3 regions of the Gilliamella sp. B3482 genome follow, and region 2 is predicted to be linked to each of the others. Evidence: riboswitches for the same ligand, from Rfam matches in the RefSeq annotation. Region 2 holds a riboswitch; each other region holds the start of a gene.

Region 1 (11,281 bases), on a different contig from region 2:
TTATGCTGGCCCAGCTTTGATATGGGACCCTACTAAGGGTTTTCTCACTCAGTCAAATGAGCCATCCTCTTACGGTCAAAACTTTCCTACTACTGGTGCTAATGGATTGTATTTTGATTTACTTATTAGTGGCAGTAGTCAGGCGTTGTCTTGGCCTCCAATATCTCAGGGTGGTATCACAGTTAAAATGACTAATTCTACAGCTACAAGCGTTCGTGTTACTTTAACTGGTCCTTCCGCTACTAGATTCCAGATTAATTCAGACAATCCTAGTCGTATTTCCAAACCTTCTTTGCCTCAGACTTTCGAGTTGGTCGGTCGTGATGGTCAAGGTAATCCAGTTGTTAAATATGGTTTTACTTTGAAGCAGTGGTTCGTCCACCGTGTTTCTTGGAATGGCAATTATTCTCCTGCCTTATCTTGGTGTAATGGTATCGGTTATCGAATGCCTCGCGTAAAGGATTTAACCAATGCAGTTCGTAAAGATTTAGTTGTACCTAGTGCCACTCCTTCCTCATTTGGTAATAGTTTTATGCGTCATATAGGTTCGGGTTTTTTCACTGAGTGGGGTTATAATACCGTTGGCACCGCCTTCGAACTTTTTTTCTGGACTAGTGACTCCATTGGTCGTGACCAGGTTATCGTGGGTACGCAGCGTGGTAATGTGGTGAGGCAGAGCCTCTTAGGCAGCGACGGACTTTGTGCCTATCCTTAGTTTTTATTTCTTCGTCCTTAATCCTTAGGGCGGGGGGCATAAAAAATAGTGTTGAGTCATTAAAAGTAAGCTAAGAGTCAACGTCGTTTAGCCATAAAAAGCGAGTTTGTGGCTTAGCGACGTTTGAATTACCCGCCTCGGCGGGTTTATTTTTGCATTTTTTTATCTCAAAAAAAGTTGAGGAGCGGGGTTTTTGGGGTTCTAAATCCTACTTTTTAATATTGTTTTATATGAATAATCCAGCTTTAAGCTGTGGCGTTTAGTTGTGATTTTATATCAAAAAGTTGAGGATTTTTTGGGGATAAATTTCGTTTTATAAAACTCCCCTCAATTTTAAACGCTGAAATTTTTAAGATGTTTTTAAGTGGCGATATACCACCGATATTGAACAATATCGGTGGCTGGTTTTGTTACATTTTTTCAACCGTTTTAATACCAAGCATATCTAAACCGGTTTTAAGGGTTTTTGCTGTTAAAGATGCCAGTTTTAGACGGCTATGTTTCAAGTCTTCATTTTCGGCTGCCAAAATTGGGCAGTGCTCATAGAAGCTAGAAAATAGGGTGGCGATATCATACAAATAGGCGCATAGCACATGCGGTGTGCCTTCTGCAGCAACGGTTGAAACGGTTTCGTCAAATTGAATTAATCGAATTGCTAATGTTCGCTCTTTATCCGTGCCTAAATTGATATTACCAGTTAAGCTATCTTCGTTGATATTTGATTTTCTAAACACCGACAGTACGCGTGTATAGGCATATTGTAGATATGGTGCAGTATTGCCTTCAAATGACAACATGTTATCCCAATCAAAAACATAATCGGTGGTACGATTTTTGGATAGGTCGGCATATTTCACTGCGCCAATCGCTACTGCATCAATCACTTTGGCAAGTTCTGTTGGAGAAAGATCGGGATTTTTACTTTTAATGAGTGCTTCTGCACGCTCTGTTGCTTCGTCAAGCAGGTCATTTAATTTTACGGTATCACCTGAGCGAGTCTTAAACGGCTTGCCGTCTTTACCTAACATCATACCAAACATGTGGTGTTCAAGTTTTAAGGATTCTGGTACATATTTTGCTTTATGCACGATATCCCAAACTTGTTCTAGATGTTGGTGTTGACGTGAATCGGTATAATATAAAATACGTTCAGCATGGAGTGTTTCGTAACGATATTTTACACAGGCAATGTCGGTTGTTGCATAAAGATAGCCACCATCACGTTTTTGGATAATAACGCCCATTGGTTCGCCTTCTTTATTTTTATATTCATCTAGAAATACGACGATGGCACCGTCACTTTCAACCGCTAATTTTTTCTGTTTTAGATCGGCAACAATGCCTGGTAGCATACTGTTATAGATGCTTTCGCCCATTGTATCTTCAACCGATAAGGTGACATTAAGGCGTTTATATGTGGCAATGTTTTGTGTCATGGTGATATCCACCAGTTTTCGCCACATTTCACGGCAATATTGGTCACCACCTTGAAGTTTTACGACATAATTACGGGCTTTTTCGGCAAAGGCTTCGTCTTCGTCATAATGTTTTTTAGCTGCACGATAGAACGATTCTAAATCTGAAAGTTCCATGTCATTGGCATGTTCGTTTTCCATTTTTTCAAGATAGGCGATTAACATCCCAAATTGGGTTCCCCAATCACCAACATGGTTGGCACGGATAACATTATGACCAAGAAAGCTTAATACTCGGACACTAGCATCACCAATAATAGTTGAGCGTAAATGGCCGACGTGCATCTCTTTTGCTACGTTTGGTGCAGAGTAATCAACCACAATAGTTTGTGGTTTGGCTGGTAAAGTAATATTCAGTTTATCACTATTTAGCGCGACTTCGTTTTGTTCAGCAATCCAACTATCTTTTAAAAAAATATTAATAAAACCAGGACCGGCGATCTCGATTTTATCGGCAATATCATCAATATCAAGATGTTGTAAAACTTTTTCAGCTAATGCTCGTGGCGGCATTCCCAATTTTTTAGCGGTAGACATGATACCATTTGCTTGGTAGTCACCAAATTGGGCTTTAGCTGATTGCTTGATTAAAGCGTCGCAGTTTTTATCAGCACCCGCCATAATCATTGCTTGAGAAACACGTTGTGTTAATAGTTGTTGAATATTCACACTGAACCTAATCGATTAAAATAAAATGCCCAATATAATACTGATAAATTGATAAATTGTCACTGTGGGATTAGTTAAGGACAAGTAAATAGCTGATTCTTTTATAAATGAAAATTTTTTTATTTAGATGTAATTTATTAACTTAATTATAAAATAGATAAAAAAATAAAGAGAAAACAGGTGCCGAAATTTATTTAACTACCTGATTATCAATATCCTTTTGCTCTTTTCAACTTTGATGTTTGCTCAAGGCCATCTACAAGAAATCAGATTCACAATTGACAAAATAGTATGATAATTATGGTGAAAATATCCTTTTGGATGAATATGCAAAACTCACTCACCCCTTACATGAGCGAGAAATCGATTTTCCGATTAAAAATGGGGCTAAGCGAGAATTTTATCAAGCTATCAGATTGATCAAGGGCAGTTATTCTCTTCCAAAATCGTAGATAAGTTTGCAGGCAACCGTTGAGGGTAACTATTTACAATTATACCTTCAGCCTCTAAACTAATACCGTTCTCAACGGGGTGCCCTAGTGGGCTGAGAGTGTCAGATTGACTGACATAACTCGTCGAACCTGAACTGGATAATGCCAGCGGAGGGATTTGAGTTATTATATCTGCTCAAACCTTTTGTCTTTTACCTATTTCTTTGGAGGCAAAATGTTTCGTAAAAACTTTTTACTACCTGTTATTTTTCTATTTTCACTTTTTAGCCCATTAGTCAATGCAGAACTGCCCACTTTGACGGTTTATAGCTATAATTCATTTATGTCACAATGGGGACCCGGCGAGGCAATCAAAAAAGGGTTTGAAGCCCAGTGCAATTGCCAACTTGAGGTTGTGACATTAGGTGATGGTGTGTCAGTTTTAAATCGTATTCGCCTTGAAGGCGATAAAACGAATGCGGATGTTATTTTAGGGTTAGATAACAACCTATTAGAGCAAGCCAAACAAGCGAATATTCTTATTCCTCATCAAATCGCTAAACCCGACAATCTCAACACCAATTGGTGGGATGATAGTTTTATGCCTTATGATTTTGGTTATTTTGCTTTTATCTACAATAATAACAAAGTCAAAAATCCACCTCATTCTTTACATGAACTGGTTGAAAATAAAGCCGGTTGGAAAATCATCTACCAAGATCCAAGAACCAGTACACCAGGACTTGGTTTACTATTTTGGGTAAAAAAAGTTTATGGAGATAAAGCAGCAGAAGCGTGGCAACAAATCGCTAAAAATACGGTGACGGTCACCAAAGGTTGGAGCGAAGCTTATGGTATGTTTTTAAAAGGCGAAGCGGATTTTGTACTTAGTTACAGTACATCGCCAGTGGCACATATCATTAATGAAAACGAGCATCACTACGAAGCAGCTATTTTTGATGAAGGGCACTATCGTCAAGTTGAAGTAGCCGGAATTATTAAATACAGTCAAGAAATTGACCTAGCGCGCCAATTTTTACGTTATTTGCTGACACCTGAAGTCCAACACCAATTTGCTGAGAAAAATGTGATGTATCCGATTATCAAAACGGATCTACCTAATGCCTTTGCGCAAATTAATTCGGTCAATAAATCGTTAGAATTTGAGCCAGCAGAGATTGAAAAACATCAAAAAGCTTGGATTCGAGAATGGCAATCGGCAATTAGTAAATAGATCCGTATCGCCAATGTTGAAATTTAAATCGTTATTACCCGGAATGAGTGCAGCGAGCTTAATACTCATTATTTTAAGCTCGGCACTTATTGCTATTTGGCGATTTGCCTTAGAGTCAGGAAATTTGACGATTTATCTTGATAGTTATGTGCTTCATATTGTTTGGATCACTTTTTATCAAGCTTTGTTATCGACAATACTTTCGCTGGCATCAGCAATATTAATGGCTAAGGCGCTCTCTTTTATTGATTTTAAAGGTAAAAAGTTACTGATAAAAATAATGCCAATTACCTTTATTTTACCCGCTTTAGTGGTTGTGACAGGGTTGTTGTCGGTATATGGGCAACAAGGTTTACTGGCTTACATTTGCCAAGTACTGCATATCCCATTTTCATTTCCCATTTATGGCTTGCAAGGTATTTTGTTGGCTCATGTTTTTTTGAATTTTCCTTATGCTTGTGTGCTCTTTTACAAAACATTAAACAGTGTTGCTATAGAACAAAGACAGTTAGCGGCACAACTTAATTTTTCAACATTTACCTATTTTAAATTACTTGAATGGCCGTTACTTCGTAGACAAATATTGCCTATGGCAGCACTTATTTTTATGCTCTGTTTTTCGAGTTTTGCCATAGTGCTTGCATTGGGTGGTGGTCCAAAATACACCACGCTGGAAGTGGCTATTTATCAAGCGGTGCGAGACTTTGATCTACTACAAGCCGCATTACTATCTTGCGTGCAGTTGGTTTGCTGTATTGTTTTTATCAGCTTGATGCAGAAAATAAATAGAAATGATAGAAAGCTGAGTGTTAAATTTAGTCACTCCAACTATCAATTACCGATAACCAATTGGTTAAAAATGATTAGTATGATAATTATCGTAATAGGGGGATTATTTATATTGTCCCCGATGATTACTATACTTTTTCAAGGTTTCTATTTTTTCCAAATCTCATTACTCACATCGATGTTGCAACAAGCCTTACTCTATTCAATCCTTATTGCTATAGGTTCGGCTATGATAGCGATGTTACTTGGGTTACTTTTGCTATGGACCAATTGCCGACTATTGATTAACCAACAACGTCAATTAAGTAATCGGCTTATGATGGTTGCCTCCTTGATATTAGCTATACCAAACATGGTATTAGCATCGGGATTGTTTTTATTGTTATTCGGTTTTAGTCATAACACTGTTTTTATCTGCTTATTAATTATGGTTTGTAATGGGTTAATGGCGTTACCTTTCATCCTTAAAAATTTAGCTACGCCGATGTATGATATTACGGCACGCTATTGGCAATTAACCCAAACCCTTAATATCAATGGTTTAACGCATTTTTATTTGGTCGATTTCAAGGGGTTAAAAAGTCTTATGCTGATGAGTTTTGCCCTTGCTGCCATATTGTCATTGGGCGATTTTGGGGTAATAGCTCTGTTTGGCGGGCAGTCGGTAACCACGTTACCTTATTATTTATATCAACAGATATCGCATTATCATTATCAAGAAAGTATCGTGACAGCCGCGATATTATTACTTTTATCTTTTAGTTTATTGGTTGTGATGGATTATGATCGAACTTCAAAAAATTGAATATCAATATGACAACTTCAACATGCACTTTACGCTAAATATTGCGGCTAAAGAGCGGGTTGTTATTGTCGGACCAAGTGGCGCGGGCAAAAGTACATTACTTAGCTTGATTGCGGGGTTCATCTTTCCTAAATCAGGACAAATCATTTTAAATAACCAAAATGTCACAACAACGTTACCCGGTAAACGCCCTGTATCGATGCTATTTCAACAAAATAACTTATTTAGCCATCTAACGGTTGAACAAAATATTGCTTTAGGCATTAAGCCAACATTAAAACTGAGTCGAGCTGAACAAACGACTATTAATGATATACTGGTTCGTGTCGGGCTGGAAGGCTTTAACCATCGCTATCCCGAACAGCTATCAGGTGGCCAACGGCAACGCGTGGCTTTGGCTCGCTGTCTTATACAACATCGTCCTATATTATTATTAGATGAGCCATTTTCTGCTCTTGACCAAGCTCTGCGCTTTGAAATGTTGGCATTGGTTAATCAGGTTTGTAGTGAATTTAATCTGACCTTAATGATGGTATCGCATTATCTGGATGAGTCACTTAGCCATTTTTCCCGCTGTGTGGTTATTGAAAATGGAAACGTCATATTTAATGCAGAACCAAAACAGCTAGCTGAAAATCAAGAGATAGCTAAATTGTTAGGGATAAGTTATTATTCATAATTAGTGTACTCAGTAAAAAAAGTTGAGGAGCGGGGTTTTTGGGGTTCTAAACTCTGCTTTGCAATGTTGTCTCAAATAAGTAATTCCGCTTTAAACTGTGGCGCTTTTTAGTAGCTGTGTTTTTCTATCAAAAAAAGTTGAGGAGCGGGGTTTTTGAGGTTTTAGATTTCACTTAAAACTTTTAAATGATCATAACCACTATTTTAAATACTAAAATAATTTTTTTAGGATGAATAACAGTGATTCTAAAGATTTGTAATGATGATAATCTTTAATTAAAACAGCGTTTAATCAATTATCATCTAGATCCTTTTTAGATCCTATTTACAAAAGTTAACGTAAATGAGTGAAAAAAAGTGTTGCATCGTGTTTTTCCAATCACTATACTTTTTACACGGTTTTAGCTACTAGGCTAAAATTTAGCAGAAAAATATAAAATTGTAAATTAATCAAAAAATTACTTGACAGGATTGTCGCATATGTTCTATAATTTTCAACAGGCAACAGGCAACAGGCAACTTGGCCAACCTATGTTTTAAATTCGTCTAAGTCCAGCACCCAGTTTAAATTTTTCACTGAAGCTTATTTTTCTACTCAATCAAGTGAAATTCTGCGAATTTTCGCGCGGTCGCTTCCGCGATCCTCTTCTCGATCCTTTTTCCGATCGTTTTCCGGATCCTCTTTCAGATCCTGTTTTCGATCCTTTTCCGAATTATCCCGTCAGATTGTTTTTTTCGTGGCTATTTTCCTTTCTTTTTCCAGCCATGCATTGACATCACAGACAACTAGGAATGCGATACAGGGTAGTGTACCTTATCTGACTTTCGACGGTGGTCGTACTCGTGCAGTTGATGCTAACGGTCTGCTTGGGATTACACTATCTAACGGAACTAATTACACGCCTTCTACCAATTTATCATCTACAACCCCAATCGTCTTGCCGGTTGAGGGGCAGAGTTTTGCTGATATTCGTATGTTCGTTCCTACTGATACTAATTCAGTCGATTTAAGTACTCTTATCGGTTCTCCTAATAATTATTGGGGGGATGATGATGGTGATTCAGACGTTACTGCTACAGGTTCTTTAAGTTTATCTATCGTCGATAAAAACGGTCAAACGGTATCACGTAATTCCGTGTTAACAATTTGTAACGCACCTTATAGGATTAAGTTATCCAGTACTAACGGTACATTATCAACTCGTTATGGCGTTCCTAATCGTAGTGATTTCAGTGCCCGTAGTGAGACTTATTACGTCAATCCAAAGGCTTCGCCTGTGGTTTGTTTCGTCAGACCTAATTTAATGTATGGTAAGCTTGGTGATGATCCTTATGACCCATCTTGGGATTTTGCTGGCCCAGCTTCGATGTGGGACCCTGATAGGGGGTTTCTCACTCAAAAAACAGACCCTCTCTATTACGGTCAAAACTTTCCTACTACAGGTCTTAATGGATTGTACTTTGATTTAGATATTAGTGGTAGTAGTCAGCCATTGTCTTGGTCTCCTGTTTCTCTGGGTGGTATCACAGTCACAATGTCTAATTCTACTGCTACAAGCGTTCGCGTTACTTTAACTGGTCCTTATGCTACCATATCCCAGCATTGGTCAAACAATCCTGGTCCTATTTCTAAACCTACTTTGCCTCAGACCTTCGAGTTGGTCGGTCGTGATACTAATGGTACTCCTGTTGTTAAATATGGTTTTACTTTGAAGCAGTGGTTCGTCAACCGAGGTACTATATCTGACACTTATTCTAATACATTATCTTGGTGTAATCGTATTGGTTATCGAATGCCTAGCGTAAGGGATTTAACCAACGCGGTTCGTACAGAATCTCCTGCTATCTCTGGCGCCACCCCTTCCTCACGGGATAATCATTATATGCGTCATATAGGTTCTGGTTTTTTCACTGAGTGGGGTCGTATGCTTGATTATACAACCATTGGCCTCACCAACAATCGGCTCTGGACTAGTGACCGGAATGGTAGTAACCAGTTTATCGTGTACACATACAACGGTATCGTGGGTTGGGCCTACGACAACGACTACGACTACAGCTACGGCCTTTGCTCCCATCCTTAGTTTTTATTTCTTCGTCCTTAATCCTTAGGCTGGGGGGGAGTGATAAAAAATAGTATTAGGTGATTAAAAGTAAGCTGACTCAAGGAGTCAACGTCGTTTAGCCATAAAAAGCGATTTTGCGGCTAAGCGGCGTTTGAATTACCCGCCTCGGCGGGTTTATTTTTGAGGTTTTTTATCGCAAAAAAGTTGAGGAGTGCGGTTTTTGAGGTTTTAAATTTTACTTAAAAAATTATTCAAATATCAAACTCACTAAATTTCTAATTCAAAGCCCTAAAATAAAATTTTCAAGGATCAATTGTTCTAATTTTAAAAATTTGTAATTGCGACATATTCAATTAAAACATTGGTTAACAAATTATAACTTAGATCCTTTTTAGAACATATTTACAAAAGTTAACGCAAATGAGCGAAAAAAAGTGTTGCATCGTGTTTTTCCAATCACTATACTTTTTACACGGTTTTAGCTACAAGGCTAAAATTTGATATAAAAGTATAAAATTGTAAATAAATCAAAAAATTACTTGACAAGGTAGTCTAAAATGCATTATAATTTTCAACAGGCAACAGGCAACAGGCAACATGGCCAACCTATCTTTTAAATTCGTCTAAGTCCAACTCCCAGTTTAAATTTTTCACTAAAACTTATTTTTCCACGCAATCAAGTGAAATTCTGCGAATTTTCGCGCGATCGCTTCCGCGATCCTCTTCTCGATCTTTTTTCCGATCCTTTTTCCGGTCGTTTTCCGGATCCTCTTTCAGATCCTGTTTTCGATCATTTCCCAAATTATCCCGGCAAATTGTTTTTTTCGTGGTCTTTTTCCTTCCTTTTTCGGGGCACGCATTGACATCACAGACAACTAGGAATGTGATACAGGGTACTGCACCTTATCTGACTTTCGACGGTGGTCGTACTCGTGTGGTTGATGCTAACGGTCTGCTTGGGATTACGTTATCTGATGGTACGCAATATATGCCATCAACCAATCTTTCATATATAACCCCAATCTCCTTGCCGGTTGCGGGTCAGAGTTTTGCTGATATAAGTATGTTGGTCCCAACTAATACTAATTCAGTCGATTTAAGTACACTTATCGGTCCTCCTAATAATTATTGGGGTGATGATGATGGTGATTCTGGTGTTACTGCTACAGGTCGTTTAAGTTTATCTATCGTCGATAAAAACAATCAAGCTGTATCACGTAGTACCGTGCCAGAGATTTGTAAGGCACCTTATAAGGTTACCTTATCTAGTACTAACGGTACATTATCCACACGTTATGGGGTTCCTAATCATAGTGATTTCCGTGCTAGTTATGTGACTTATTATGTTAATCCTAAGGCTTCGCCTGTGGTTTGTTTTGCCACTCCTAGTTTGAGTTGGGGTTCAGATAATTATGCTGGCCCAGCTTCGATGTGGGCCCCTGCTAATGGTTTTATTCCTCAGTCAACTGGCCCATCCTCTTACGGTAGAAACTTTCCTACTACTGGCGCTAACAAACTGTACTTTGATTTACTCATTAGTGGTGTTAGTCAGCCATTGTTTTGGTCTCCAGTTTCTCTGGGTGGTATCACCGTCACAATGTCTAATCCTACAGCTACAAGCGTACGTGTTACTTTAACTGGTCCTTACGCTACTCAATCCCAGCATAATTCATCCAGTCCTATTTCTATTTCTAAACCTACTTTGCCTCAGACCTTCGAGTTGGTCGGTCGTGATAATAATGGTACTTCTGTTGTTAAATATGGTTTTACTTTGAAGCAGTGGTTCGTCAACCGAGGTTCTAAAAAGGACAGGTATCCTCAAACCTTATCTTGGTGTAATAGTATTGGTTATCGGATGCCTCGCGTAAGGGATTTAACCAATGCATCTTGTCCGCCTGGCTCCTATTATGATTCTAGGTGTCGTGGTTCAGTCGGGGCCAGCCCTTCCTCGCCTAATAATCTTTACACGCGTCATATAGGTTCTGGCTTTTTCTCGGAGTGGGGCACAATGGATTATTATTCAGGCGCTGGCTTCAACAGCGGTTGGCACTGGACTAGTGAACCGTTTGGTAGTAAACAGTTTACCGTGGACTCACAATACGGTTACGTGCATGGGACCTACACCAACAACAACTACTACGGACTATGCTCCCATCCTTAGTATTTATTTCTTCGTCCTTAATCCTTAGACTGGGGGTGGGGGGTGATAAAAAATAGTATTAGGTGATTAAAAGCAAGCTGACTCAACGAGTCAACGTCGTTTAGCCATAAAAAGCGATTTTGGGGCTAAGCGACGTTTGAATTACCCGCCTCGGCGGGTTTATTTTTGAGGTTTTTTATCGCAAAAAAGTTGAGGAGTGGGGTTTTTGAGGTTTTAAATTTTACTTAAAAAATTATTCAAATATCAAACTCACTAAAT
Region 2 (11,281 bases):
TCTTATTTATATGGGACTTGTTGGTTCAGTATTAGCATATTTATTTTGGAATGTTGGGATAAAAGAACTAGGTGCAGCTAATACTTCATTGTTTTTCAATTTCGTACCTGTTTTTACTTTATTACTCGCTTTTATAACCGGTACAATACCCAATTTATTACAGTTAGCTGGAGCCCTTTTAGTTATAAGTGGAGTGATATATGCGACAGGATCTTATCAAATATTAAAAATTAATCGTTAAAAAAGTCCTAATATCACAATTCAATAATCATTATTTGACATAATTAACCATAAGTTCGAGAGTTTTTTTGTTTAAAGATTTTTTGAGTAAAATGTCATTTAATGTTTTGTGCAATGACGGTTAAGTAGATTAGTACTCGTTATGGCTATTCCCTCATTCAATTAGTACGAAAAGGATCAGCTATTAACCTAAATATGTGATTATATCAAACAGGTAATGTGTTTTATGAGTAGCACGGGATGAGACTTTTGGCTTATCACTGACATTTATAAACACTTGAAAAAGCAGCAGAGCATTTAAATAATGGTAAATACCAGCTCACAACATTTCATGCTGGCGAACTATTAGCAGAAGAACTTCGGCTTGCGCAAGAGTCATTGAGTGAAATCACTGGCGAATTTACCTCCAATGATCTACTAGGGCGCATATTCAGTTCATTTTGCATTGGTAAATAAGCTGAACATAATGTTGGTTAGAAATATAGGGATATAAATAAAAAGTCATATCCCTATGAAGTGTTTTAAGAATTAAAAATTAACTTAAGCTATTTATTTTTGCCGGCATTATTTGGAACTAAAAATAAAATTGAAATAAAACATAACAGACAAAATCCGACATTAATCCATAATCCAATTGCTGCGCCAGTTGCTATACTTTGACCACTGGCAATAACTGCAGCATAAATTGATGCTGAAATGGCGACACCAAAAGCACCACCTAATGAACTTGCCATTTTATATATTCCTGATGCAATACCAACTTTATCTTCAGGGGCGCTAGAAATTGCTGTGTCGATCGAAGGTGTCGCATAAAAACCTAAACCAAGACCAAATAAAATGTAGCCACCTAATACTGAAATGATATAAAGCATATCTGGTAAAAATGTCAGCGTCATCAATGCAATTCCGGAACCAGTAATTAACGGTCCCATTAACATTGGTTTTTTCGCACCTACCTTTTGTAAGATTTTTTCACCAACACGAATCATACATAAAACCGAAACTAAATAACCAATAGTTAATAATCCATTTTGGAAAGAGGTAAACCCTCGCCCCTGTTGGGTATAAGTGCTGGCCACAATTAACGTGCCTGCAACAGCATTTAGCATAAAGTTGGATAAGGTAGCACCACGGTAAGGGATATTTTTAAATAATGCAAAATCAATGAAAGCGCCACTCGCTTTACTTTTTTCAATAACAAAAAATAAAATCATAAAAACAAAACAAACGGTAGCCAATGATAATGTTGTTAGACTAGTCCATCCAAAAGTAGAACCTTTGGTTATCACAAGATTTAATGAAACTAACGTAATAACAAAAACAAATAGCCCTACATAATCAAATTTTGGCAGACTCGAAGGATCTTCAATTTTGGTTTCAGGAGTTCCTTTCAACAAAAGCATACCTAATACAGCACAGATAATAGAGATTATAAAGATCCATTGCCAACCTAAATAAGTCGCTATTGCACCGCCAGCAAGCACACAAGTGCCCGAGCCGCCCCAAGATCCAATCGACCAAAAACTCAATGCACGCTGACGATCTTTGCCTTGATAATAGGTTTTCACTAATGCTAAAGTCGATGGCATAATACAGGCTGCAGATAAGCCTTGAATAATGCGTCCAAAGGTAAATAATATTTCTCCTTGGGCGAAAATCAAACAAAGACAACCAATAATACTTAAAATAAAACCAAAGTAAGTAAAACGAACTCGTCCAAAGCGATCAGCTAAACCACCAGCAACCACAATAAAGCAGCCAGAGAAAAGTGCAGTCAAACTTACTGCTAAATTAAAAGAGGCTGGAGTGATACCAACAGTATGCTGAACAGCCGGTCCAACATTGACTATTGATTGAGCAAACAGCCAAAAAGTAATAACTCCTAATACAATACCTAATGTTAACCGGTTATAACTTTTAACTTGCTTGGTGCTAGAATTCTTTGAAGTTGACATATTTAAACCAGACATAGAAGCGATTTATCCTTATTTACTTAAATATGTTTCAGTTAATGCAACCCAATATGACGCAGCAGGAACAATACATTTATCATTAAAATCATAACCAGGATTATGAACACTACAAAATCCTGGTTCGTCTCCATTGCCGATAATCATGTAACAACCATTTGGATTGCTCTCTAACATAAAAGCAAAATCTTCACTGCCCATAAAAGGATGGCAATTATCATGAACACGATCTTTACCGACTAATTTCTGAGCAACTTCTAATGCAAATTTTGTTGCATTAGCACCATTATGTAAAACAGGGCTACCATTGATATGTTCGATTTTAACTGAGGCGCCAAAACTTTCCGCCTGCGAAGTGGCAATTTCGGTAATACGCTTGAGCAATAAAGTCCGGGTATTATTATCTAATGCTCTGACGGTTAGCTTCATCAATGCGTCGCTATTGACCACATTGGGGGCTTCGCCAGATTGAATACAACCAATCGTGATAACAGCTTTCTCAAAGGGTGAAACATTGCGGGAAACAATACTTTGTAAAGCAATGCCAATATAACAAGCAACAAGCGTCGCATCAATTCCTCGCTCAGGCATGGCTCCATGAGCACCTTTCCCTTTGATGGTGATATGAATCGTATCGGATGAAGCCATAAGAGCACCGCTTTTAAAATAAAAATGGCCTTCCTTAAATCCGGGCATATTGTGAATACCGAAAATCACATCACAAGGAAATTGTTTAAATAAACCCTCATCGACCATCACTTTCCCACCATATAACAACTCTTCAGCTGGTTGAAAAATGACATGTAAAGTCCCATCAAAGTTGCGTGTTTCGGCAAGATATTTAGCTGCACATAGCAAAATAGTGGTATGCCCATCATGACCACAACCGTGGAATTTACCATGGCTAATACTGCTCCAAGGTTTACCCGAAGCTTCAATAATAGGTAATGCATCCATGTCAGCTCTAATACCTATTTTCTTATTACTAGCGCCATTTTTCAAAACACCAACGACGCCAGTTTTTGCTAGACCACGATGAACCTCATAGCCCCATTCAGATAGCTTATTTGCAACTAAATCACTGGTTTTTTTCTCTTCAAAACCTAACTCAGGATGTTTATGAATCTGATGTCGAATATCAACAAATTCTTGTTCTGTTTTTCTAATCGTTTCCATAATATGCTGCATTTTAGGCTCCTAATTAACCTGAATATCGTTTATGAGAAAAAATAAAAATGGAACTATACATCTAAGTTAAAATTATATTTAAAAACAAAAACTAACTTTATTATCAAAACCACATAGATGAATAAATATACAATCTAATTTTGTATAAGTCGATTATTTCTGTTATTCAATTTTTATTCTTGAAGGATAACCTTTCTTATTTTTCTTGGCACGATGGTTTATTTGAGTATAAAGGAGCAGAAACGCTCAATCATTACGATTTATTAATAACAGATATCAATCTTATAAATTTTCATTATTCTGAGGTGTTTTTTTTGTAGGCTTATTGGCGTAATATAATCACTATACTTTATATGGCAGGCAAATTTATTTTAATTATAGATGTTCCAACGTTGCAACATAACTAGATGAATTATTAGATAACAAAAGGGGATAATGATGAAATTAGTCGTCGATAATATGAGTTGTCAACATTGTGTTAAAACCATTACTAAAGCAATTAATGATATTGATCCTAAAGCTAAAGTGACCGTTGATTTAGCGAAGCATGAGGTTGATATAGAAGGTGGTACTATCTCACAAGAAGCTGCAATTCAAGCCGTTAATCAAGCGGGGTTTGAGTTTGTGGGTATTTCGTATTAAGGCAATACTATTTACAATTTCTCATTTTAAACGATTAAGACAATCGCTTAAATACTAGATAATACAAATATCCAATAGCCTCTATTTTACTAGATAATGCACTAAAAAAGTTTTCATATACTTCATTGGCACGGATTGTCGATGAAGTATATAGCTATTGAAATTAGCGTTTGCCGAAATATCACATTTAACTTGCTAACTTTTTCCTGCGGTGTCCCACCATTGATAAAAATGGTGAGTAGGTCCAATTCCTTTACCAATTTTCAAATTATCTGCATTTTCAATGGCACCTTGTAGGTATTTTTTTGCTTGTTTAACGGCTTCTTCTAACTCATATTTTGGTAGTAATGCTGAAATAGCTGCCGATAATGTGCAACCTGTACCATGAGTGTTTTTAGTTTGGATACGTGGTGATGCCATTCTGATGATCTTTGTTGGCGTGATTAAATAATCCGGACTTTCTTGACTTGGCAAATGCCCTCCTTTCATTAATACTGCCTGACAGCCTAATTTGAGTAGCTCATAACCCTGTTGTTGCATTTCATCTTCGTTTTGTGCCTCATGACAATCAAGTAATGCTGCTGCTTCTGGAAGGTTAGGGGTGATGATGGTGGCTAATGGTAATAGCAATTCTCGAATAGCGGTAATGGCATCATTTCTCAATAAAGGATGCCCCCCTTTGGCTATCATTACCGTATCAAGAACAATATTGGCAATAGGATTATTGCTTAATAGATGATTAACCGTGGTTACAATCTCTTTATTCATCAGCATACCGATTTTAACGCTATCAATATGGATATCTTGATAAAGTGTGTTAAATTGAGCCTCAACAAATTCGGGTGGCACTGGGTATATGCTATTAACACCTTGTGTACTTTGTGCGGTTAAAGCAGTAATGACTGACATCCCATAAGCGCCAAGCGCTGAAAAGGCTTTTAAATCGGCCTGAATACCTGCACCGCCACTAGGATCGCTACCAGCTATAGTTAATGAAACTGTTGTCATGGTTTAATTTCCTACCTTGCTTGTCTTATTTTTCTAATCAAATCAGATGTGGCCTTAGCAATATCTCCTTGCCCGCAAATTGCGGATACAACGGCAATACCTTCAATGCCAGTTTGAATCACTTCAGTTAAATTGTTTACACCGATACCACCGATCGCAACGGTAGGGCATTGTTTTGCTTTAACAAGTTCAGTCAATTGGGCGATGCCTATTGCTTCTGCTGCATCTTTTTTGGTGGGGGTTGGATAGATAGGGCCAATACCTAGATAATCGACTAGTTGCCAAGGAACGCGCTCAAGTTGCGAATAATTAGAGACTGAAAGCCCTATCCATTTATCTTCTCCAATTAATCGTCGTGCAACTTCGACAGGTAGATCGCTTTGTCCAACATGAACACCATCGGCATCGACAGCTAAAGCTATATCAATATGATCATTAATCAATAGTGGAACTTGAGTGTCGATTAATACTTCTTTTAAAGCTTGGGCGGCTTTATACCAATTTCTACCTGAATATTCTTGTTCTGAACGTAATTGAACGGCAGTAACACCATTTTCAACTGCAAACTTAGTGGTATTAACCATACCATTTATGCCATCACAAAGTACTGGATCAAGTACTAAATAGAGTGTTAAATCAAGTTGCTTCTTCATCAAAAATCCTTATTTGTGGTGAAAAGAGAAAGTTGGTCAATAATTGACATAGCAAAAGTACCTAGCCCTTGCTGTTTATTAGCGAGTTCACCCGCTTTTTTCATCATAAAGCAGGCTGAAGCAGTAGCCTTTAAATGATCTTCAGAACTTGCAATCAATGCTGCCACAATCGCAGATAATGAACAACCAGTACCAGTTACTTGTGTTAGCGCGATATCACCCCCAACAATGCTATAAACCTGCTCACCATCTGTGACATAATCGGTCTCACCTGTTATTGCAACAATGGTTTGATATTTCTTGGCTAATAGCATTGCCGCATTTAATGCAGAATCAGTAGAATCCAGTCCATCAGGCCCTTTTGATGATGATTGTTGACCACTTAATGCTAGAATTTCTGAAGCATTTCCTCGAATAACTGTCGGTTTAAATGTTAATAATTGCTTAGCAATTTCAGTACGATATTTCAATGCTGCTCCAACTGCGACAGGATCTAATACCCAAGGAGTTTGATTAGCTTTTGCGGCGGCTAGTAACATGCTTTTAGCGCTATGACTATTGATCGTGCCAATATTAATTAACAAACCATTTGCAATGGCAACAAAGTTCTCAACTTCTTGCTCAGCTACCACCATCGCTGGTGAAGCCCCAATCGCCAAAAGAACGTTAGCAGTGTAATTTTGTACCACATCATTGGTAATACAATGGATTAAAGGTCGCTTCTGATGAACTTGCCCAATAAAAGGAATGGCATCCTGATTTGAAAATAATTTAATGACCGACATATTCTTTCCTTATCTAATAAATAATATTAAGGGAAGAATGTGTCAAAAGCGGTAATTAAGACAGAGACTTCCCTACGCTGGCATGATCCAGATCAGGTTCAACGGGTAAATTCTCAGTTTTTTGCTCTAACAAAAAACACCCCGAGTCTAAATAACAAATTTGGATAAAATTGAATCTATTATGAACTGAGTTTAAAAATTAAACAAGTTATTGTAATAATCTTTCTATATCACTAATGGCTCGTCTATCCGGTAAGAAAATTATTAAATGATCGCCATCTTCAATCATTAAATCCGTATTTACTATAATTACATCTTCACCACGAACCACGGCACCAATCGTAGCACCTGAAGGTAATTTTAAACTGTTAATATTTTTACCGACTAATTTTGAATTTTCCGCTTCACCACGAGCAACTACTTCGACAATTTCCGATTCACCTTGGCGTAATGAGACAACTTTAACTACCCCCGTTTGCCTAACATGGCTTAGTAGTTCTGAAATAGTGGCATGTTGTGGTGAAATCGCGATATCAATAACACTATCGTTAATCAATTCTAAGTAGGCTTGTCGCTGGATAAGAACGATGACTTTTTTTGCCCCCATTCTTTTTGCTAGCATAGATGACATAATATTGGCTTCATCATCGCTAGTGACCGCCACAAACAGATCGGTTAACTCGACTTGCTCTTGCGATAATAATTCTTGGTCTGATGATTCACCATGTAACACGGTGGTATTAACTAACTGCTCAGCTATTAATTCAGCTTTTTCTGCATTACGTTCAATCAACTTAACTTGATAATCATTCTCTAAACGTTTAGCTAAAGCAATGGCAACGCCACCACCACCGCTAATAATAATACGTTTATAAGGTTTTTCTAGCCTTTGTAGTTCACTGGTTACTGCTTTAATATTGAGGGGAGGGGTAATAAAATAAACCATGTCTCCAGCTTCAATTAAAGTCGAACCTATTGGGCGAATAAAACGATTTTGACGATAAATAGCAACAACACGTGCTTCGACATGTGGTAAATGCTCTTTAAGTTCGGATAGTTCGCTCCCCACTAACGCACCACCGTAATAAGCGGTTACAGCAACCAAACAGACACGATTATCATAAAACGAAGCAAACTGTAAAGCACCAGGATATTGAACTAATTGGCTAATATGATTTGTAATTAAGTTTTCAGGAGCAATAATATGATCGATGTTGATACAATCTTTATTGAAGAATGGGTATCTTTCATCGTTATATTCAGGAGCACGGATTCTAGCAACTTTTTGTGGAATATTAAACATCACATGCCCAATCTGACAAGCCATCATATTTACTTCATCAGAATTAGTAACGGCAACTAACATATCGGCTGATTCCGCGCCAGCACTCTCTAATACTTGTGGGTAAGATGATTTACCGCAAATGACTTGTAAATCAAAACGCTCTTGCAAAGATTGCAATTTATCATGATCTTCATCAACGACAGTCACATCGTTCTGCTTTTCAGTTACTAGATATTCAGCAAGTGCACTACCAGTTTGGCCTGCACCAAGAATGATAATTTTCATAATAAACCTATTATAATCAGAAGGCCTCAAGCTAACTCATTATTAGAACAATAGAGCTCATATCAATTAAAGCCGTTTGATATTGTTTAGTAATAATCGCAATCTTATTTTAGATTATACAAAACCGATTGCGTCATAAACCTTCTTCAACGTAGGCTCTGCTTTAGCGCGAGCTTTTTGGGCTCCTTCTTGCATAATTGAAAGAAGATAATTTTCATCATCTCGATATTGATGATATTTTGCTTGTAAACCGGTTAACATCTCGATAACTTGATTCGCCACCTCGGTTTTTAGATGACCATACATTTTGCCTTCAAACTCTTTTTCAAGTTCAGCAATTGGCTTACCTGTAATACCTGTCAAAATATCTAACAAATTTGAAACACCGGCTTTGTTTTTTGAATCATAACGTACAACAGGTGGTTCGTCTGAATCGGTCATTGCACGTTTAATCTTCTTCTCGACATCTTTCGGATTCTCAAGTAAACCAATAACATTGTTACGATTCTCATCTGATTTAGACATCTTTTTGGTTGGATCTTGTAAAGACATCACACGAGCACCTACTTTAGAAATAAACGGTTCAGGAACAGTAAAAATATCGCCATAAAGTGCATTAAAACGCATAGCGATATCACGTGATAACTCGAGATGTTGTTTCTGGTCATCACCTACAGGAACTAAATTAGCTTGATATAACAAAATATCAGCAGCCATTAATACTGGATAATCAAATAGCCCGGCGTTAATATTTTCAGAGTGACGAGATGACTTATCTTTAAACTGCGTCATACGGCTCAGTTCACCAAAATAAGTATAACAGTTCAACGCCCAACCTAATTCAGCGTGAGCTGGTACTTGTGATTGAACAAAAATAGTACTTTTTTGTGGATCGATACCACACGCCAAATAAAGCGCTAACGTATCAAGTGTTGCTTTTCGCAACTTATTAGGATCTTGACGGACCGTGATCGCATGTTGATTGACAATACAATAAACGCAATCATATTCATTTTGCAAAGACACCCAATTCTTCAAAGCCCCTAAATAGTTGCCTAATGTTAGTTCTCCTGATGGCTGAGCGCCACTAAATACAATTGGTTTACTCATAATTTATTCCTAATTTATACTCATTATTTTTTTGCATCAGCCTTTGGCTGAGGTAATAAGGTTAATATATCTTTAAAATCATCAAATAAAAAATCAGGCTTGCTAGATGCAATCGACACCCCATAATTATAACCATAACTTAACGCCACTGTTGAGCAATTAGCATTTTTAGCAGCAGTAATATCATTCTTTGAATCACCAACAAACAGCAACTGATCACTAAACAATCCAAAGGTTGCCATGACTTGATAAAGTGGGGCAGGGTGTGGTTTCAACTTAATCACATCACCACCACCAAGTACCAATGAAAAGTATTCTTTAATACCTAATGACGTCAATAGAGCAGGTAAAAATTGTGCAGGTTTATTGGTAACTAAAGCTAAGGGATAATGATTTTCATAAAGCGTTTTTAAGGTTTCTTTAACATGCGGGAATAGCGTTGTTTGCTCATCCATAACCTTATCATAATGATGATTAAACAACTGTTTCGCTTTATTGAAATCCTCTTTAGACGGATTGCGGCCAATCACGTTGAACACGCGTTCGAGCATGACATCAATGCCATTACCGACCATGTTTTTTACTTGCTCATTAGTAACGGTGGGTAACTCCAAATCTGCTAACATCTTTTGTGCAGCTAAGGCAAGGTCAGGCACACTATCGACTAAAGTTCCATCTAAATCGAAAGCAATAGCTTGAATATCATTTAACTTAGCCATGGTTAACACCTTCTAATTCTTTACGCATTGCATCAATTACGGCTTTATAATCCGGTTGACCAAATATTGCCGAACCAGCAACAAACATATCAGCACCCGCTCTGGCAATTTCAGCGATATTATCAACTTTAACACCACCATCAATTTCTAAACGAATCTTTCTGCCAGACTCAATAATGCGCTGTTTAACTTGTTGTAATTTTTTTAGTGTACTTGGTATAAATGATTGTCCACCAAAACCTGGATTAACGCTCATTAATAAAATAATGTCGACCTTATCCATCACATAATCTAAATAATCTAACGGCGTTGCAGGATTAAGTACAATTCCCGCACTGCAACCATGATCTTTAATTAATTGCAAAGAACGGTCAAGGTGAATAGTTGCTTCAGGGTGAATAGAGATATTAGTTGCGCCAGCTTTGGCAAATGAGGTAATTAAATCTTCAACAGGCGAAACCATCAAATGAACATCAATCGGAGCCTTAATACCATAATCACGAAGAGCCTTACAAAACATACTACCCATCGTCAAATTTGGTACAAAATGGTTATCCATTACATCAAAATGGACAACATCGGCACCAGCGTCTAATATTTTCTGCGTATCTTCTCCAAGTCGAGCAAAATCAGCGGATAATATTGATGGTGCAATAATAAACTCTTTCATAACATACCTCTACTAATAAAACCTTATACATAAAATAGGTTATTTTTGGTACAAGGCTAATATTTCATCAATTTTTTTGCGTCCTTCGCCAGCACAGCTAATTGAGCGTCGCATTTCTGCACGGTAAAGATGGCGCGCTTTACTATATAACGTTCTGGTATACTCTGTATCGTGATTTGATAGTAGTACAGGAATATTTTTTTTATAAGCAATTTTTTCTGCTAATTGTGACAATCGCTTATGTTCTTCAAAACCAAAATTATTGGAATAATAAGCCGTAAAACCGATAGATTCATTTGGAGAAAGATAAGGCGGATCACAATAAATGACAGAATTGCGTTTTGCCATTTTCATTGCTTCATGATAAGGAGTACAGATAAACTCAGCTTTTTGTGCTTTTTGAGCAAAATAGTAGAGCTCCTTCTCAGGAAAATAGATAGTTTTGTAACGTCCAAAAGGTACATTAAAAAGCCCGCTATTATTATAGCGACATAAACCGTTATAACAGTGGCGATTCAAATAGACAAACAAAAGCGATCGTAGATATTGATCTTTACTATAATTAAAGACATCTCGTAGCTGATAAAAAGCCTCAGCTTGATTATTCTGATGATTAAATAATAGCTTAAGATCATTAATAAACTTATCAGGATTGGATTGTAATAACCTAAATAACGCAATTAGATCATGATTGATATCAGCTAAAATATAACTTTTAAAGTTTGT
Region 3 (11,281 bases), on a different contig from region 2:
CGTGACCGGTATTGAGCCAGGTACAAGCTTTGCCTATCCAGTTACTATTGAACGTGAACAAAAACGTGTTCCTCAATTAGAACCAGGTAAAAGCGCTGACTTTAAGCTAACATATAGCTTATTATCAAATAAAGAAGCTGTAAAAACTTATGGTGACAAAATTAAAACCATCCAAGGTAAACAAACTACAAAAGTAGTTGAACAACCAATGGCTAAAGAATAAGTTATATCAAATTCCACCGCTAACAAAAAGGTTAGCGGTGACTTTCACTCCGCGATTAAACAAATTCCCATACCTTAACGCACTAATCTAAGTTAAAATAAATTCAGAAATTTGACTGTAGGAATCAATATGAGAAGAATGATAGTTGGTATAAGTGGCGCAACAGGCTTTGCTTATGGTATAAAAGCTTTAGAACTCCTAAAACCAATGGACATTCAAACCCATCTTGTCATATCAAAAGCGGCTAAAATAACCGGGAATTACGAACATTCTAAATCCCAGTTAGCACAATTAGAATCTTTAGCCGATATGGTCTATTCGGTTGACAATATTGGTGCTGCCATTGCTAGTGGGTCATATAAAACAATGGGCATGTTAGTTGCACCTTGCTCGATGCGAACACTAGCAGCAATAGCTCATGGTCTATCTGATAATTTATTAACACGCGCTGCTGATGTCGTTTTAAAAGAGCGTCGTCGCTTAGTGTTAATGACACGAGAAGCCCCATTACATCTAGGACACATTAAAAATATGGAAGCGGTGACATTAATGGGGGGAATTATTTTTCCACCTGTTCCTGCGTTATATCAACATATTGAAAGTGTCGATGATATTATCACTCATAGTGTTGCCAGAGCGCTTGATCTGTTTGATATTGATGTACCTAGTTTACCGCGCTGGGGTGAGGATATGAGTCTTAATCAAAAATCTGAATAAAATAATGAAATCATCTGACCATAAAATCGTGCAATTTATTAAACAGCAACATGTGTTAAGTCTAAGCGTGATATTAGCCGGTCCATGGGCATGTAATGCATTTTATGTATTTGATGAAGTCAATTGGTGTTTATATTTCTTATCAGAATTGAAAACCCAACACGCACAAGCGATGCTAAAAAATCCTAATGTTGCTGGCACGATTAGCATTAGTCCAAAATCGGTTGCTAAAATACAAGGGATACAATTTACAGGCAATGCTCAATTGCTTGCTGAAAATCAAGCAAGTCATGCTTATAAACTTTATTATCATGCCTTTCCTTTTGCCAGAGTGATGAAAGCACCGATTTGGTCTATTCAATTGCAACAAATCAAGATGACAAATAACCTAATGGGTTTTGCGCATAAAACCCATTGGCAACGTAATGAAGAGCTTTAAAAGCAGACTTAGCTTTCGAAAATAAACATCATCCAGCGAATGATATTAACATCGAATTATTTTGGGGGGATTCCTTCTTCGAATTCAGGATAACCATCACAAATAATATCCCAATTCGCTTTTGAACCGGTATAAATATGAATACGCTTTTCCGCATTAATTGGTTCATTAATTAGGCCAATACGTAATCGATAACTATTATTATCATTATCACGACTAGAAAAAAGGTGTGAACCACATTGACCACAAAAATGGCGATTAACGCCTGAGCATGAAAAAACTTTTATCTTTTCTTCGCCCTTAATAAAAGTTAAATCTTCCTTGTTAATGGCTGTTGCAGCATTAAAAGCCGAACCAGTTTGTTTGCGACAACGCGAGCAATGACAATACACAATTGTTTTAATCTCATTATTTAGTTGATAGACAACCTCGCCACATAAACAACTTCCTGTCATCATAATTTATTTACCTTTTTTATTTATCATTTGTTAACACATTATAAAGACAGATAAAAATAAGTTGCAAGCAATTTAAAAAATAGAAAAAAGTTGAGGAGCGGGGTTTTTGAGGAGAAAAAGGCACCAATAATTAGTGCCTATAATCGAATATCTTTTTATATAAGAGAAAAACAGTCAGCATTTTTCAATAAAATAGCGCATTATGCGGTTATCGGTCGTTAGTTCGGGATGGAATGAGCAGACTAAAATATTATCTTGCTCTGCCATTACGCAATGATTATCAATAAAAGCAAGTTGTGTGACTTGCTTGCCCGCCCTAGCAATATAGGGCGCTCGGATAAAAACAGCTGGAACTTGCTGGCCAATAGGTGCAATATCTAACATCGTCTCAAAGCTAGCAATTTGCCGACCAAATCCATTACGTTCAACCACAATATCCATCAAACCCAGTTGTTCAACTTCGCTATGGCTTGTTTCATTACCGCAAAGCACCAAACCCGCGCAGGTACCAAAGATCCCTTTACCTTGCTTGGCAAACTCTTGGATTGGTTCAAATAAGCCATTTTGTCGAATTAAACGACTTATTGCAGTTGATTCACCACCCGGAATAATTAAACCATCAACTTGACGCAATTCCTCGGCCTTTTTTACTGCAATTGGGATGACTAAATCAATAGTTGCAAGCATATTTAAATGTTCAGTCACTGCACCTTGTAAATTAAGCACACCAATGGTTTTATTTGCTTTTGAGCTCATTACCAACCTCGCTCCTGCATTCTTTCAGATTCGCTTAATTTACTGATTTCGATACCTTTCATTGCTTCACCTAATCCTTTTGAAAGTTCAGCTAATCTTGGATAATCGTCAAAATAAGTTGTTGCTTGAACGATTGCTTTAGCGAATTTTTCCGGATTTTGCGATTTAAAAATACCTGAACCAACAAACACACCATCGGCGCCAAGTTGCATCATCAATGCAGCATCAGCAGGCGTAGCAATGCCGCCAGCAGCAAAATTAACAACCGGTAGTTTACCCAGTTGTTTGATTTGTAATATCAACTCATAAGGTGCACCAATCTCTTTAGCAAATGTCATCAACTCATCTTTTGATTTACCAACAACTAAACGAATTTGTTCATTTACTCGGCGCATATGCCTTACTGCTTCTACAATATTACCTGTTCCTGGTTCACCTTTGGTGCGTAGCATCGAAGCACCTTCACCAATTCGACGCAGTGCTTCGCCTAAGTCACGACAACCACAAACAAAAGGTACGGTAAATTCATCTTTTAATAAATGATATTGTTCATCCGCTGGTGTCAGCACTTCGCTTTCATCAATATAATCTACGCCCATGGACTCCAAAATACGCGCCTCAACGATATGACCGATTCGCGCTTTTGCCATAACAGGTATGGTAACTGCTTTCATCACTTCTTCAACGATTGTTGGATCAGCCATTCGTGCTACGCCTCCAGCAGCGCGTATATCAGAGGGAACACGTTCTAAAGCCATTACAGCCACTGCACCTGCTTGCTCAGCAATTTTTGCTTGTTCGGCATTAACTACATCCATAATCACACCGCCTTTTTGCATCTGTGCCATGCCACGTTTTACTGTTTGTGTACCTGTTTTCATGATTACTCCTAATTAAATAAACTATTATTCAAAATAAAATTGCTTCAATAAACAGCCAATTGGACTATAATCAACCCATCCAATTATGCATAAATCAAAAAACTGATAGACGATGTGGAATAAACAAAAATTAGCGGCTTTTGACGGAGCACTATTTAAAAAAGTGGTCCAGTTGATTGAAAACTACATTGAACAAGGGGTATTAATAGCGGGTGAGAGATTACCATCAGAGCGAGAGTTAGCTAAAAATCTGCACGTTAACCGCTCAACTATTGTCCATGCGCTAGATATCTTAACTGAAAGAAATATATTGGTTCGTAAGCAGGGTAGTGGAACCTTTATTAATGATCAAAAATGGGGGCTTCAAGCTTACTCCACCATTAACTGGCGACTACCAGCCCATTTCTATCAAAATCGCAAAAGCGTATATCAACAAAAAGTATTTCAGACTCGTCAGCAAATGGCGAACATCTGTGATTTGGCTAATGGCGATTTACCAACTCATATGATGCCCAAATTAATGTTACCCAATATCACCTCTCATGAAATGGTTGCTTATGAAAAGCAAAGCGACACATTGCAATTGGGTCTACCTACACTCAAAGTCCAGATCGCCAATTATATGTTGAACCAATTTGGCATGATGGTTGATACCGATCAAATTTTAATAACCTCAGGAACGCAGCAATCCCTCTTTTTAATTACTCAAGGATTATTAAAACCTGGCGATGCAATAGGCATTGAATCACCTTCATATTTCTATTCATTACCACTATTTCAAGCAGCAGGCTTGCGGTTATATGGTATTGAGTGTGATGCCGAAGGGATAACCTTAGAGAGTTTACAAAAAGTAAGTTTAGAACGGCAAATTAAATGGCTATTTCTAAATCCAATATTTCAAAATCCAACGGGATGTGTAATGAGTAATCATCGAAAAAAACAGATATTGGCATTTTGTCGAAAGCAGTGTATTGGTATTGTTGAGGATGATGCTTATAGTGGGTTAGCTTTTGATCAAAAGAGTCATATCGACCCGATAAAAAAATATGATATCAGTAATCAAGTTATCTATTTAGGATCATTATCCAAATATATTGGTCGCAACATACGTATTGGTTGGATGATTGCACCGAAAGAAATTATCGAAAAACTAGCCAATATAAGGCATCACATTGACTCAGGATTAAGTATATTACCGCAACTTTTAGCTGAAGAATATTTGACTCATCACTACCAATCCCATCAAGAATGGTTACGCCAGCAATTAAAACAGAAGGCTAACCAACTAATAGATTGGCTTGATGACTATTTTAAAGGTGACATCAATTACCAGATACCCACAGGCGGTTTTCATCTATATGCCCATTTGCCCGTTAGCAGTCAGGCGCAGGAGTTGGCTATTTTAAATCAATTACTAGCAAAGCATATAATAGTGTCACAAGGCACTGACTTTGGGGATCGAGTTGGCGCTATACGTTTAAGTTATGGTCATTTTGCAAAAGATTTGATGAGATAAAGCGAACTAAGTTTTTATTGATTGTTCTAACAGGTATTTGGCGTTAATAAATAGATCATAACTGCCTAGACAAACAAGGCAGAGTTAATCGGTAAACTTCAAATCTCATTATTGGATTGAATCTCAGCTAAATAATTACAAAACTATCAAAAAATCGCGGTTTTTATGCCTTATTAGCTACATTATATGATATAACAATTTGCGTTTGATATAAGGCATTCGTAGCAATAACATTTATTATTAAAAACCATATCCGATTACTTAAAACAGATTCACATAAAAAATCTTATCATTTTATTTACAAAATATTATCTGAAACCACGGTACACCAATATTTAACTCACTTGCTATATATGTTAGATTATTTGCTCCTTTCATATATAAGCAGGTAGGCTGATTTTGAATCTTTCTCCAAAAGCTTTTCACTATTTGGGTGTTATCGCAACACTTGCATCATTAGGAATGTACGTATCGTATATCCCACAAATTATCGACAATCTTCATGGATTTAAAGCTAATCCAACTCAACCTTTAGCGGCAGCAATTAACTGCTCATTATGGGTCTGTTATGGCTTATTACGACAAAAAAAGGATTGGCCAATTGCAATAGCTAATTTTCCAGGGGTATTATTTGGTTTAACCGCGTTTATTACTGCTTTATAAATTCTTGTTTTAACTCCCTTATATTTTCTTTATACAGCATAATATATGCTGTATTTTTTTATAATCACAATTTTTGTGAAATAGGCTAGATAATTGTTACTCAAAAATTGAGAAATCAGAGAAGATTAAAAATTAACCTTGCATATAACTTATTAATTATTATATTGTTATGGAGTTATCAACAGGTTTGTTAAATACTTATCAAATAATAAAGTGAATAATTTAATCGATTAATCTAATTTATCGATTTACTATTGTTATCTAATAGTGATTAAACTATAGTAAAAGTCAGCTTATTTTTTAGGCTGGATTCATCTTCAAAATCTATCAGAATGTTATTTATACAAAGATTAACTAAATTTGATGATTAACAAATGAGTTTTATAAAATAAGGAAATCACCATGGCTGATATTAATCTTTCCGATGATTTGATAAAAGATTTTATCTACTCAATGTACCGTAAAGAGGTATTATTAAATTTAAAAGGTGTGGTTTTGACTGAAGAAGATCGCAAACAACTCCACGCAAAAAGAGACTTTGTAAATCAATTATCTGAAGCCGAATTATCCGATATTCGCTCATGGGTTCTAGATAAATTAAAATTACTTGAAAACCAACACCAAGAGCAGAATTAACTAAAAAATCTATACTAAGCTAGCTTTTTCAAATCTATTGATAAAATTTATTTGCAGCGTTATTCAAAACGATATGGACAGTTTAAACAATCGTTTTATAATGCATCAGTTACTCGATAATCTTAAGGAAAGATCATGAAAAAGTTAGCAGTAGTGTTATTATTAGGTCTCCCAGTTATTGCATCTGCGTCCAATTGTGACGAAATTAGTGCAAATATCGCCGAAAAAATTAAAAATAACGGTGTTAATGAAAATAGCTTCCAATTAAAACTTGTTCCTCAAGATGAACAAAATATTGAAGGTAAAATCGTTGGATCATGTGATCGAGGTAAACAAAGCATTGTTTATATTCGTGCACCATCATCAAAATCAGTTAAAGATGAGCCTGAAACACCTGTTGAAATCACACCACAACCCGTCGAGTGCTACAGCCCTAGTAACGCTCCAGTTCAAACGCCAGCTTCGGCACCAGTAGAAAAAGTTCAAACTCCAGAGCCGACTTCTACAGAATCTCAGGAAACTGAACAAAAAGCAGAATAAACGAAAATTTAAGTAACCATTTTATAAATTTTATAATTTGTTTAACCGGGGTGCTATAGGCTGAGATTATACCCGTTGAACCTGATTCGGTTAATACCGACGAAGGGAGTTTAAAACACGTCTATTATAGAAATCTGTTTAACTCCTTATAGCGAATTTGTCAAAAAGGAGTCATTATGCCATCATTTAACTCACTGATTGAATCAAGCGAGTGGAAACACTATATTCAACATGATTTTGTTCAACAATTAGGAAAAGGCACATTAGACTTAACCTGCTTTCAATACTACCTGAAACAAGATTATCTTTTTTTAATCAACTTTTCCCGAGCTTGGGGACTTGCAGTATATAAAAGTCACGACATTGCTCAAATTCGGCAATCATTAGATAGCTTAAAAACCATTGTTGAAGTTGAACTCGATCTGCATATTGAATATTGCCAAAAATGGCACATATCTGAATATGAACTAAGCACATTAAAGGAAGCCAAAGCCAATAGCGATTATACACGTTATGTGCTTGATATAGGATTACACGGCGATATATTAGATATACACATAGCAATGGCACCCTGTTTAATTGGTTATGGCATGATTGCCAATTGGATTCAAGGTTGGAACGAAAACAACCCATATCGCTCTTGGATTGAGATGTATGCTAGTAAGGAGTTTCAACAAGCAGTACAGAAAGAAATTGCTTGGATAGAAGGACAATTACTTAATATCAGTGAAAACCGATTTAAACAATTAAGCCAAATATTTAAGCAAGCGACGCAATTGGAAATAAATTTTTGGCAAATGGCATTGGATAAAAGTGACTAGTAAACAGCATGTTTTACCAGTTTAGATAAAACATGCTGAGCATGAATTATAAAAGTTGTTGATAGTTTTGCTTGGTTACATCATCCCAAACACTTGCTTGGACTTGCCCAATATGATGTTGTTGTAAAAGCAACATAGTTAGTCGAGATTGTCCAATCCCTCCACCAATTGTCTGTAAAAAATCACCATTAGCTAATGCCTTATGCCAAGCATATTGCAGACGATCTTCATTATTGGTTAATTTTAATTGACGCTTTAACGTCTCAGGATCGACGCGAATACCCATTGACGAAATTTCAAAACCACTATTTAAAACTGGATTCCAAACTAAAATATCACCATTTAATCCTTTAGAACCCATCTCATTATCGCTACTCCAATCATCATAATCAGGGGCGCGCACATCGTGTTTTTCTTTATTTGACAAATCACCACCAATACCGATTAAAAATACTGCGCCTAACTCCTTAGTAATCGCATTTTCGCGCTCTTTTGGTGATAAATTAGGATAACGTTTTAATAACTGTTCACTATCCATAAAAGTGATCGACTCTGGTAAAAAACAAGAAAGATGATATTTTTCTGAAACCACTTTTTCTGTAGCCTTAATAGCACTATAAATCTTCTCTACCGTCTGTTTTAAATAAGCAAGATTGCGATCTTCAGGACGAATCACTTTTTCCCAATCCCATTGATCGACATAAACAGAGTGAATAGGGGAGAGCTTATCTTCATCAGGGCGAAGTGCTTTCATATTGGTATAAATACCTTCACCAACTGGAAAATTATGTTGGCTCAAGATCTTACGTTTCCATTTAGCGAGTGAATGAACCACTTCAAATTGTGCATCAGGAATACTATTAATATTAACTTGAACCGCCTTCTCAGTCCCAGATAAATTATCCTGAACACCATCACCAATTTGACTCAAAAGTGGGGCTTGAACTTCAATTAGTGATAAATTATTAGCTAATTGCTCAGCAAAAAATTGTTTAACAAAATTGATCCGTTGTTGCTGCTCTTTAAATGATATCGTCATGTCTCATCTCAAAAAGTGAATGGGTTAGTGACGATAAATTAAACTAGAAAACAGAAATATGCAAGTTAGAACATATTCGGACTTTTTATAAAACGCTAAGCACTATAATTAAATTCACAGATTCCCGATGTGGGCAAGGACTGCATCACACATTAAACGTAAAAAATTAAATTAAACTACCCAATAATACAATATATTAGGTAATTATGTTTCATCATATAGGTAAAAGATAATTGAGTTAATTATTGATTAAAATAGGTGGAAACAATATGGGTTAAATTTGGCTTTTGCCATTTTGCGATGAACACAAAATTAGGTACTATAAATGGATATCTTTTGTTTCCAGCCATAGTAAATTCAAATTTACTGGTAATCCAGCCTTTTTTGAACTTGAAATTTGAAATTGACGTCATTGGTATTCGAATAACATCATTCGTTAAATCTGCACCGAGAGTTAAGCCAATTAAAATAATTTCATCGGAATTAAAATAAATAAGGTAGTGTTTAATATCAAAAGCGGCTGCGCCCTGAAAAAGTGCAAATCTCCAAAGTTTTGGGTGGATAGAACCATAAATTATTGATGAGCTATTAAAATCGGGTAATTCAAGTTTTTCAAATAAGGCTTTTATTTTTTCTAGCTTTAACCCATCATTCATCATGTTAATACTCCCTAGCGTTGAAAATTTACTCTTAATTAAAACATTGTTTTTATTAAAAAATCGAAGATTGTAAGAAGTTGAGGGGATTGATTATAAAACTATTAAAAACTAATTAAAATAGAAATGTAGTAAGAGATCATAACTATCATATAGAAAAAATTCAGACTTACGAATGGATGAAATATGATCAGATAAGTTATTGCATAAAATCCTTTCGTAAAGGGAGAGGATATGTATTTAAAAATTAAATAGTCGAAAAAATCGTAATAAGCGATTAAGCGGCTTAGCGACGTTTGAATTACCCGCGGGTTTATTTTTGAGGTTTCTATCGCAAAAAAAGTTGAGGAGCGGGGTTTTTGGGGTTTTAAATTTCACTTAAAAATTATTAAATGATCAAAATTCTTGTTTTAAGCCCTAAAATAAAATTTTCAGGATCAATCGCTCTAATTATAAAGATTTGTAATGATGATATACTTAATCAAAACAATAGATAACCAATTGTAACTTAGATCATTTTTAGATCCAATTTACAAAAGTTAACGCAAATGAGTGAAAAAAAGTGTTGCATCGTGTTTTTCCAATCACTATACTTTTTACACGGTTTTAGCTAATAGGCTAAAATTTGACAGAAACGTATAAAATTTTAAATTAATCAAAAAATTACTTGACAGGATAGTCTAAAATGCATTATAATTTTCAACAGCCAACAGCCAACAGCCAACCTGCCAAACCTATCTTTTAAATTCGTCTAAGTCCAACACTCAGTTTAAATTTTTTACTGAATATTATTTTTCCACGCAATTAAGTGAAATTCTGCGAATTTTCGCGCGATCGCTTCCGCGATCCTCTTCTCGATCTTTTTTCCGGTCGTTTTCCGGATCCTCTTTCAGATCCTGTTTTCGATCCTTTTCCCAATTATCCCGGCAGATTGTTTTTTCCGTGGTCTTTTTCCTTCCTTTTTCGGGTCACGCATTAACTTCACAGACAACTGCAAATCAGATACAGGGTACTCCGCCTTATCTGACTTTCGACGGTGGTAGTACTCGTGCGGTTGATGCTAATGGTCTGCTTGGGATTACACTATCTGACGGAACTAATTACACGCCTTCTACTAATTTATCATCTACAACTCCAATCGTCTTGCCGGTTGCGGGTCAGAGTTTTGCTGATATTCGTATGTTCGTTCCTACTAATACAAATTCAGTCGATTTAAGTACACTTATCGGTCCTCCTAATAATTATTGGGGGGATGATGATGGAGATTCTGGTGTTACTGCTACTGGTCGTTTAAGTTTATCTATCGTCGATAAAAGAGGTCAATCTGTATCACGTAGTACAGTGCCAGAGATTTGTAAGGCACCTTATAAGGTTACGTTATCTAGTTCTAACGGTACATTATCTACTCGTTACGGATTTCCTAATCTTAGTACTTTCAGTGCCCGTAGTGAGACTTATTACGTCAATCCTAATGGTGGAGCGGTTTGTTTTGCTCGGCCTAACTTAAAATTAGGTAAGCGTGGTGATGATAGGAATAACCAATCTTATAATTTTGCTGGTCCGTCTTGGATGTGGGACCCAGCTAAGGGCTTTCTCACTCAAAAAACAGACCCATCATCTTACGGTCAAAACTTTCCTACAACTGGTGCTAATGGACTGTACTTTGATTTACTCATTAGTGGTAGTAGTCAGCCATTGTCTTGGTCCTCTGTTTCTCAGGGTGGTATCACCGTTACATTGTCTAATCCTACTGCTACAAGCGTACGCGTTACTTTAACTGGTCCTTACGCTGGTCGTATTTCTACTCCATCTTTGCCTCAGACCTTCGAGTTGGTCGGTCGTGATAATAATGGTACTCCTGTTGTTAAATATGGTTTTACTTTGAAGCGGTGGTTCGTCCACCGTGGTTCTCGGTCTGACTATTATCCTCAAACCT

What was found. Region 2 has a riboswitch for thiamine pyrophosphate ahead of thiM (hydroxyethylthiazole kinase). Riboswitches for the same ligand answer to the same signal wherever they lie in the genome.
Region 1: linked by a shared signal. The riboswitch ahead of thiB (thiamine ABC transporter substrate binding subunit) and the one ahead of thiM (hydroxyethylthiazole kinase) in region 2 are both predicted to bind thiamine pyrophosphate.
Region 3: linked by a shared signal. The riboswitch ahead of tenA (thiaminase II) and the one ahead of thiM (hydroxyethylthiazole kinase) in region 2 are both predicted to bind thiamine pyrophosphate.

Annotation. Positions count from the first base shown of each region.
Region 1 covers NZ_JAFNNL010000001.1:92,041-103,321, reverse strand. The annotation lists gene J3U18_RS00550 (hypothetical protein) at 1-715, shown strand, start outside; gene argS (arginine--tRNA ligase) at 1,126-2,859, opposite strand; TPP riboswitch at 3,377-3,485, shown strand; gene thiB (thiamine ABC transporter substrate binding subunit) at 3,526-4,524, shown strand; gene thiP (thiamine/thiamine pyrophosphate ABC transporter permease) at 4,538-6,118, shown strand; gene thiQ (thiamine ABC transporter ATP-binding protein ThiQ) at 6,096-6,797, shown strand; gene J3U18_RS00525 (hypothetical protein) at 7,534-8,880, shown strand; gene J3U18_RS00520 (hypothetical protein) at 9,722-11,023, shown strand.
Region 2 covers NZ_JAFNNL010000002.1:194,653-205,933, forward strand. The annotation lists gene J3U18_RS04100 (DMT family transporter) at 1-241, shown strand, start outside; partial or broken gene J3U18_RS04105 (tRNA uridine-5-carboxymethylaminomethyl(34) synthesis GTPase MnmE) at 517-696, shown strand; gene J3U18_RS04110 (MFS transporter) at 786-2,210, opposite strand; gene J3U18_RS04115 (M20 aminoacylase family protein) at 2,226-3,398, opposite strand; gene J3U18_RS04120 (heavy-metal-associated domain-containing protein) at 3,837-4,040, shown strand; gene thiD (bifunctional hydroxymethylpyrimidine kinase/phosphomethylpyrimidine kinase) at 4,236-5,048, opposite strand; gene thiE (thiamine phosphate synthase) at 5,060-5,701, opposite strand; gene thiM (hydroxyethylthiazole kinase) at 5,701-6,486, opposite strand; TPP riboswitch at 6,539-6,640, opposite strand; gene trkA (Trk system potassium transporter TrkA) at 6,695-8,056, opposite strand; gene trpS (tryptophan--tRNA ligase) at 8,171-9,166, opposite strand; gene J3U18_RS04150 (phosphoglycolate phosphatase) at 9,190-9,885, opposite strand; gene rpe (ribulose-phosphate 3-epimerase) at 9,878-10,555, opposite strand; gene J3U18_RS04160 (Dam family site-specific DNA-(adenine-N6)-methyltransferase) at 10,595-11,281, opposite strand, start outside.
Region 3 covers NZ_JAFNNL010000006.1:59,634-70,914, reverse strand. The annotation lists gene J3U18_RS10020 (aldose 1-epimerase family protein) at 1-223, shown strand, start outside; gene J3U18_RS10015 (UbiX family flavin prenyltransferase) at 353-940, shown strand; gene J3U18_RS10010 (pyridoxamine 5'-phosphate oxidase family protein) at 945-1,379, shown strand; gene J3U18_RS10005 (GFA family protein) at 1,436-1,837, opposite strand; gene pdxT (pyridoxal 5'-phosphate synthase glutaminase subunit PdxT) at 2,012-2,593, opposite strand; gene pdxS (pyridoxal 5'-phosphate synthase lyase subunit PdxS) at 2,593-3,477, opposite strand; gene J3U18_RS09990 (PLP-dependent aminotransferase family protein) at 3,587-4,990, shown strand; gene J3U18_RS09985 (SemiSWEET family transporter) at 5,390-5,653, shown strand; gene J3U18_RS09980 (hypothetical protein) at 6,056-6,289, shown strand; gene J3U18_RS09975 (DUF1161 domain-containing protein) at 6,425-6,829, shown strand; TPP riboswitch at 6,866-6,954, shown strand; gene tenA (thiaminase II) at 7,006-7,650, shown strand; gene asnA (aspartate--ammonia ligase) at 7,697-8,689, opposite strand; gene J3U18_RS09960 (hypothetical protein) at 8,932-9,348, opposite strand; gene J3U18_RS09955 (hypothetical protein) at 10,288-11,281, shown strand, end outside.